2 regions of the Colwellia sp. BRX8-9 genome follow, and region 2 is predicted to be linked to the other one. Evidence: riboswitches for the same ligand, from Rfam matches in the RefSeq annotation. Region 2 holds a riboswitch; the other holds the start of a gene.
What was found. Region 2 has a riboswitch for thiamine pyrophosphate ahead of H4J70_RS09240 (TonB-dependent receptor). Riboswitches for the same ligand answer to the same signal wherever they lie in the genome.

Region 1: linked by a shared signal. The riboswitch ahead of thiC (phosphomethylpyrimidine synthase ThiC) and the one ahead of H4J70_RS09240 (TonB-dependent receptor) in region 2 are both predicted to bind thiamine pyrophosphate.

The regions. Positions count from the first base shown of each region.
Region 1 is NZ_JACGVN010000006.1:219,311-223,754, forward strand. It holds gene H4J70_RS07425 (FAD-dependent oxidoreductase) at 1-704, opposite strand, end outside; gene thiC (phosphomethylpyrimidine synthase ThiC) at 712-2,673, opposite strand; TPP riboswitch at 2,779-2,900, opposite strand; gene H4J70_RS07435 (M1 family metallopeptidase) at 3,075-4,444, shown strand, end outside.
Region 2 is NZ_JACGVN010000009.1:581-5,024, forward strand. It holds gene H4J70_RS09240 (TonB-dependent receptor) at 1-1,871, opposite strand, end outside; TPP riboswitch at 1,962-2,080, opposite strand; gene H4J70_RS09245 (single-stranded DNA-binding protein) at 2,200-2,850, shown strand; gene H4J70_RS09250 (SHOCT domain-containing protein) at 2,896-4,444, shown strand, end outside.

The DNA of each region.
Region 1 (4,444 bases), on a different contig from region 2:
CAGTCAATTGCTAAATCAGCAGCAATAATATGCTTTGACGTGTTAGTTTGCCTATTGCCTTTGTTGCCTTTGTTGCCTAGTGGGCTATCCTCATGGTAAGTGACTAAACAGCTCGATTTTTGCTGTTCAATGTTAACGACAGGTGCACTTTCTAACCAAGTAACGCTACTTTTTTCTAGCTGCTTTTGCAGGGCTTTTAGTAATTTACGATTACCTATTTGCCCTTCTTCAGGTAAAAACAACCCATGATTAAAGCGATGAGCTAATTCAGGCTCAAGGGCAAGTATTTGTTGGCGATTCAGTTGCTGTAGCTGATGTTGCGGATAATGACTTTTGATATAAGCCATGAAACGCTGATAATCGCCTTGGTCTTGTTCATGGCTAACCATTAAGGTGCCTGCTTGTTGAAAATAAGTGTAACTGTCCAATTTAGCAAGAATCTCAGGCCAAAGCGCTAATGACTCAAAGCCCATTTCAACAATATTACGATCGCTATGCATAGCTTCACCTAGCGGCGTTAATAAACCGGCAGCAGCATAAGCGGCACTTTGGTGGCCCTGTTTATTATCTTTATCAACCAAAGTCACTTGATGACCTTGATTAACCAAAGACAATGCCATTAAACGACCCACTAATCCTGCGCCAATAACAACGATATTGGCACAGATTTGAGTAGGTTTAGGGAACTGCTGAGAAATAGTCATCGGCTGACTATTTCACCTGATGGTAAATTTCACTACCGGTCGCTTTAAATTCCGCCGACTTTTCAGCCATGCCTTGTGCAATATCGGTTGGCGTTGCATCTAAAACAATGACTTCGTCAAGTAACTGTATTTCTATTTTATTGCTGGCTTCAAGACCCGCGGCATAATCACGTACTTCCTGAGATATTTTCATCGAACAGAATTTTGGCCCACACATAGAGCAGAAGTGGGCAACTTTACCCGATTCTTGTGGCAAGGTTTCATCGTGATAAGCCTTGGCTCTTTCAGGGTCTAAACCGATATTAAATTGATCGTACCAACGAAATTCAAAGCGCGCTTTGCTCATGGCATTATCGCGAATTTGCGCCCCCGGATGACCTTTTGCTAAATCGCCGGCATGGGCTGCAATTTTATAGGTCATTAAACCTTCTTTAACATCTTCTTTATTGGGTAAGCCTAAATGTTCTTTAGGAGTAACATAACAAAGCATGGCACAACCGTACCAACCAATATTAGCGGCGCCAATACCCGAAGTAATATGGTCATAACCCGGTGCAATATCAGTCGTTAACGGACCTAACGTATAAAAAGGTGCTTCACCACAATGTTTAAGTTGCTCGTCCATATTTGCTTTGATCATATGCAGTGGCACATGCCCGGGGCCTTCAATAATCGTTTGTACATCATGCTGCCAAGCAATTTTAGTTAATTCGCCTAAGGTATGTAATTCGGCAAATTGTGCTTCATCGTTGGCATCAGCAACCGAGCCCGGGCGTAAACCGTCGCCGAGTGAAAACGAGACATCGTATTGCTTTAATATTTCACAAATATCTTCAAAGTGGGTGTATAAAAAATTTTCTTTATGATGCGCTAAGCACCACTTCGCCATAATTGAACCACCACGTGAGACAATACCGGTGACACGCTTAGCGGTCATTGGAACATAGCGTAATAATACACCGGCATGAATGGTAAAATAATCAACACCTTGCTCGGCTTGTTCGATAAGGGTATCGCGGAAAATTTCCCAGGTTAAATCTTCCGCCACGCCATTTACTTTTTCTAGCGCTTGATAGATAGGCACCGTACCAATGGGCACTGGCGAGTTGCGCATGATCCATTCGCGGGTTTCATGAATATTACGACCCGTTGATAAATCCATTACCGTGTCTGCGCCCCACTTGGTCGACCAAACCAGTTTTTCTACTTCTTCTTCAATGGAAGAGGTCACCGCCGAATTACCAATATTGGCATTTACTTTAATTAAAAAGTTACGACCAATAATCATCGGCTCACATTCTGGGTGGTTAATGTTTACCGGAATAATTGCTCGGCCACGCGCGACTTCATCACGGACAAACTCTGCGGTAATTTGCGCTGGAATACTGGCGCCAAATGACTGACCTTTATGTTGTAGTAGTAAGGTTTTATCTTTGACCTCTTCACGTTTTAAATTTTCACGAATGGCAATATATTCCATTTCAGGGGTAATGATCCCTTGGCGAGCATAGTGCATTTGGGTAACGTTTTGACCTTTTTTAGCGACACGCATTTTAGGTAAGTGTTCAAAGCGTATTGCGTCAACACCATCGTCAGCTAAACGTTGTTGAGCATAAGTAGAGCTATTTGATGTTAAGAGCTCAACATCACCACGACTATCAATCCAACTTTCACGCAGGCGAGGAATACCTTTGTGTACGTCTATCTCGACACTTTCATCGGTATAAAAACCTGAGGTATCGTAGACGCAAAGAGGTTCATTTTTTTCGTAGGTTGGCTTATCTTTATTACCCGCTAATAAAGTATCAGACAAGGTGATTTCGCGCATACCTACCTTGATATCGTGAATTTTACCTTGCACATAAACTTTTTTAGAATTTGGGAATGATTGATCAGAAACGTTTTTTAAGAATGTTTCAGCTTGTTCGCGACGTTCTCTGCGAGTGAGTTTGTTAGCTGGTTTGGTCATTTTTTTGCCTTTTAATAATATGCATTTCGTTATAAATGCACGAATAAAAAAGACGAAGTGTAGAGTGAGGAAAAAATAAAAAAGTGACGAATTAATCCCTTAACTCTTTTATTTTACCTTGTTCCCTTACGCAGATATTAATCTGATCAGGTTCTACGGATCCCGCTTTCGCGATCTCAGCTTTGAATATTTCTTTAGAAATAATCTCAGCACTCCGACAAGTAATTGTGGTGATTCTATCGTATTAGTTTCAAAATACGCAATCATAATGTTGTATTTGGTTATAATTAATTTTTAGATAACGATGTGAGTCGTTGACAGATCTTACCCTTTTTAGGGTTCACAATTTATATTACACAATGCTAGTATATTGTATACGAGAGAGTGTTAGGACAATAACAATGATAAAAAAACGGATAACGACTTCACTTGCTGGCTTAGTTTGCGCTATGGTTTTTGCTGGGCATGTTAGCGCGAGTAATTGGCAACAAGAAAGTGGCAAAGTAACGCACCAAGAAAAATTACGGGGTACTATTACACCAGAAAGAAAGTGGTGGGATTTAATTCATTATCATCTTAATGTAAAAGTTGACCCTGAAACTAAGCTTTTTTCAGGTGAAAACACCATGACTTATAAGGTGTTAGCTAAAGGTGAACGTTTACAAATAGAACTACAGGCGCCAATGAAGCTTGAGAAAGTACACCAAAATGGTAAAGCGCTTGAAGTAGAGCAAGATGGCTATTCTTATTTTATTACCCCAGCCAGTAAGCAAGAAATAGGCTCGGAGCAGAAGATAACTATGTACTTCTCTGGACAGCCCGTTACCGCAAAAAACGCCCCATGGGATGGCGGTATTACTTGGAAGAAAGACAGTAATGGCCTCGACTTTATTGCCACTTCAAATCAAGGCATTGGCTCTAGTATTTGGTGGCCAAATAAAGATCATCCTGCCGACGAGCCCAACAATGGTGTGTTAATCAGCGTTGAAGTGCCAGAACATTTAATGGATGTGTCTAATGGTCGATTAATTAAAGTTGAACACAATAAAATTGATAAAACAAAAATTTATCATTGGCAAGTTGTGAATCCTATTAATAATTATGGGGTCAATATTAACATTGGTGACTATGTTCATTTTGGTGAAAAGTATCAAGGTGAAAAAGGTCAGCTTGATATGGACTACTATGTTTTACGGGAAAACTTAGCGAAAGCAAGAAAACAGTTTAAAGAAGCAAAACGAACCATTGAAGCGTTCGAGCATTGGTTTGGTCCTTATCCGTTTTATGAAGACAGTTATAAACTGGTGGAAGCACCATATTTGGGGATGGAGCATCAAAGTTCGGTGACTTATGGTAATGGTTATCAAAATGGTTATTTAGGGCGTGATAGAAGTAGTACTGGCCCAGGATTATTATTTGATTTTATTATTGTTCATGAGTCAGGTCACGAGTGGTTTGCCAATAACATCACCAATAAAGATGTTGCTGATATGTGGATCCATGAGAGCTTTACTAACTACTCAGAAAGTCTATTTTTAGAGTATCATTTCACTAAAGAGCAAGCCTTTGAATACGTTCGTGGTCAACGGATGAATATTGGTAATCAATCCCCTATTATTGGCGAATATAATGCTAATCGCGGTGGTTCTGGTGATATGTACGATAAAGGTGGCAATATGCTGCATACCATTCGCCAAGTGATTAATAATGATAGAAAATGGCGAGAAATACTCCGTGGACTAGGTAAAGTTTTTTATCATCAAACAGTGAC
Region 2 (4,444 bases):
GACCAGTTCACATTGAAAACAACGCCATTATCGCTTCGATACGTAGAGCCAAGGCTAAAGGTATAGCTTGGTGCGTGTGCTAAATCGCGTCCTGAAATGTCAATGTTTGTACCGTACTTGTCAGAATAGCCATAAACATCATATGTTGCGTTTAGGTAGCCCACTGTCGAGTCGATCGTTAAATTATTATTAACTTGGTATGTTAACTCAAGTTCCAAACCGTAACTGCTTGAACTGGTGGCATTTGCCGTGTAAATGGTAAATTGCTGTGGCTTATCAGGGTTCTGTTGAGAAGCATTAACTTGTTGATCTTGTCTGTCCATATAGAATAAGGCTAGTCGACTGACTAAGGTATTATTTAGCATATTCGATTGCAGACCTAATTCATAATTGACTAAGACTTCGGTATCAAATTCTTTAAATTGGATTAATTGCTCGGGTAAGTCCATATTAAAACCACCCGCTTTGTAGCCACGCGCGACACGAACATAAGCAGAATGCTCATTGTTAATGATCTTACTTAAGGCGATGTGTCCGCCCCACATGGTTTCAGACGGGTCAAACTCATCGCCAGCACTATCGCTATAATCGCTTGAACGTTTTTCAACGCGCAAACCTACTGATAACTCATGGCCATAGCTAAGAACACTGTCTAACTGGGTAAAAATTGCATAATTATTAGCTGAGTATGTAGAGTCGAGTATTTCGTCTTCCCAACCATTATAAAAAGAGTCAAGGTCGTTATCTTCATTCATTTTGCTAATGTAAGTACCCACTAGCCAAGCAGTTGTATTGTCAAAAATTCTTGAGGCGTCATTTGATGATAATCGAAACTCTTGTGACCATACATCTCTATCGGCGCGTTTGTCCCACAGGTAACTGTATTCACATGGCGCACCATCACAACTTTTACTTGCCCAATAATCTGCGTTTGCCCAATCACCATCATAAGCGTGCTGATGCTCTGTCGTGGTATAGCTGCTTATCGCTTCGAATTTTGCGAATGACAAACCTTCAAAACTAAATTTTAGTGCCCCGCCATGCGATTTTTGATTATCAACACCTGGGTTGTCCGTGATCGTATTAAAGCCGTTGTTATCTAATGTCCAAGGATCGAAACTATTATCGTTATCCGCAAATATATAAGTAAAATCAACACTTAAATCTTCTGTTGCCGTATATTGCAATTTGAACTTTCCAGAAAACTCGTCAATGCCATTAGTATCATCTCTATTTAGATAAAGATTGTCGCGATAACCGTTTTGTTGATGTTGCTCTAATGATATGCGGTAATTTAAGTCTTCAGTGACAGCACCAGAGCTATAACCGGCAACATTAATTAAGTCGTCATTGCCTAACGTTACTTTAAAACCATGCTCGGGTAATTCTGTTGCGTCTTTTGATTTTATGTAAATTAAACCCGCGAGTGCATTGGCACCAAAACGTGTACCTTGTGGACCTCTTAAGACTTCAACTTGTTGAATATCGTACATAGAAGCTGCCATGCCCAAGCCTGACAAATCGATATCGTCGACAATGAAACCCACTGATGAGTTTGGCGCACCGCGGTATTCAGAGCGTTCACCGACGCCTCTAATTTGTAAATATTTCGGACGAGATGTTCCACCAGAGAAATTTAAGTTGGCGACACCATTAATAACTTCTTCAAAATGTTGAATGCCCTGCTCAGCTATTTTTTGTTGGTCGATGATTGCAATACTAGTAGGGGCTTGCGCTAAAGATTGCTTATTAAAACTGGAAGTGACGGTTATACGCTCAATATCAGTTGATTCATTTGCCTGCGTGACGCTAGCAAAAGTCAATAAAGTCGTAGTTACCGCAATTGAAATAGGAGATTTTATAAAATTCATACTGGGCTCTTTTTATGGCATGCAAGCAAAAAAGAGCAATAAGGAAAATACACCGTAAGTAAGCACTTACACAAAGTGTTTACGATAAGTATTCAACATATTAACCATTCCTACGCCGGCATTATCCGTTTCAGGTATTAAGGGTAAAAATTCTCAGCAATACAAAAGCCTATTAACAACAGCTTTTTATTGCACCCCTTGGTTTGTTCGGCATACTAACAATTTTATCATCAAAGTACAGAAAAATTATGGTTATTTAATGTCATGTATTTGCTTAATCTGATGATTTTCAGTAAATTAGCACTATAGTTTTTTTTATTAAATTGCCATGACAAATCATCTAAGCCAAAATCATTTATGTTCAGTAACCTTATTAGGAAATTTAGTTGCTAAGCCTGATATTCGTTATCAAGCAAACCCGGTCCTTGCTGTAGCTGAGTTGGTATTAGCAACCCATAGCCGATGGTTTGACAAAACGAGCCAACAGTTTAAAGAATGGACGAGTTATCATACGGTTAAAGTTATTGGTGATATTGTTGATCGTTCACTTATTCACTCGCAAAAGGGTGATGTTATTTTAGTGCAAGGCTATTTACTTAATAGTAAAAAAGCTAACCGTGAAATATTACACGCCACTTATGCACAAACATTTGCAAAGGGTTACGCCCAGTCAATAAACCAAGTGCATATGAGTGGTGAAATAAGCAGCGATATTAATTTAGTACTAACCGAGAATAATAAAGAATTAGTCGCGCTTAACTTAACCGTTAATAATTTAGTGTATTCGCCTATAACACAGCAAACCCAAAATATTTCTATCGAACGTTCGGTACATATCTGGGGCAAACAAGCACATTATATTAAAGATAAGGCCGAGCTAGGCGACCAATTAGTTGTCGACGGAAGATTAAGCTATCTCAATGATAGTAAAAAATCGCAATTTATTGATTCACACCAAGTCATTTTATTGAAACATTAAAACGGATTACCTATAATTTTATAAAATTAGGATTGTTGGCAAAATATGGACGTTTTTCATTATATAAAAAAAATAACTACGCGAGCACTTCCAATGTTGCTGGCTTTTTACTGCCTATTAACGCCCTTAACAGCGATTGCTGAAGAAGTTCGACTCGACGTTTTAGCGCAGCTGCCTAGCCTAAGTTCAACCAATAAAACAACCGTTATTGCATTACCTGTTAATAGTGAGAATAAGCAGCAATACTTAATTGCAGACGCTGCTGGCGAATTGTCTTTACTTAATAATGCCAAGCTCACTTTTTTAGCAAGCTTACCTTTAAATAATCATACTACCGATAAACAAGTTGAATTAACCGCGCTAACGTTTCACCCCAGTTTTTCGTTAGCAGATAAAACTGGCTTCCAAAGCTTTTTTACTGCACATATTGAGCCCGCTAAAATAAACAATAATGTTGCGCGATTAACGCTGTTAGAAGATCCCGTTGCATTGCCATTTGACGCTGTGATAACACAATGGCAATACGACAACACAGCGGCAATTAAAATTGATGTGCAGCAACGCAGAGAAGTGCTGAGAATTGCGGTGCCAACTGCCACACATCAAATACAAAAAATAGCCTTTAATCCATATAATAAAGTATGGCACGATGATTATGGCTTAATGCTTATTGCTTTGTCTGACAGTAACACTAGCTTAGCCAACGCTAGCGAAGGCGCTTTATATTCTGGCGTTGTATTACGCATTAATCCTGAGAAATTTGGCTTAAGAAATTATAGGGTGCCAAGTAGTAACCCTTTTATGAAAACAAACGACGTTAACAATGAGATCTTTATTTTAGGCGCTCAAAGCATTAGTTCTTTTTCGTGGTCAAAAAAACATTATGGCGCATTACTCGTAGAACATGACTACGATGGCGGTCACCAAGTTGTTGTTGCTGATAAAGGTGCTGACTGGCGAGACTCTTACCAAAACAACCTTGTTTTTCCGCTGAAATCTACTCAAGGAACTGATGGAAATATTTTCCCTTATTATGGGCGAAACCTAGAAGCGTCTGTGGGAAGTGTCTTATATCTTATTAACGATGCAAAAAATTGGCAACTTGCCCAATTGAATACCACGATGGTAAATAGTGAGGCTCAAAGTCGCGCCGCTGCATTACCTATTTTGTCGTTTAGTCGTGATGAGCTTTCTCCAAAAAATAAAGTGTCATTACTCTTTGATCACAACGGCGAACCCTTACTGTTAGATTTAACCAATAAACAATTATTATCGGTAAAGGCTATCCCGTTAAAAAGTGACAATAGTAAGAGTATTCAGTTAGAGAATAAAAGTGATGAACAATCGTCGCCACTCAACAATAGCGCTTATGGCAAACTACTGCTTACCCTGTTTATATTAGTGGTTGCGGTGGTGCTTTATCGAGTACGGCTAAAAACGGTCAATCAAAAAGCAAAATTAAGACGTATGTTTGCACGCTTTGAACTCGATACTAGCCAAACAACCGTATCGTTTTACAAGCGCCATCAGTCAGAAATAGACAGTCAATTGGCTACTGCCGATATAGTTAAAAGTGAAATTTGGGTAAACGATA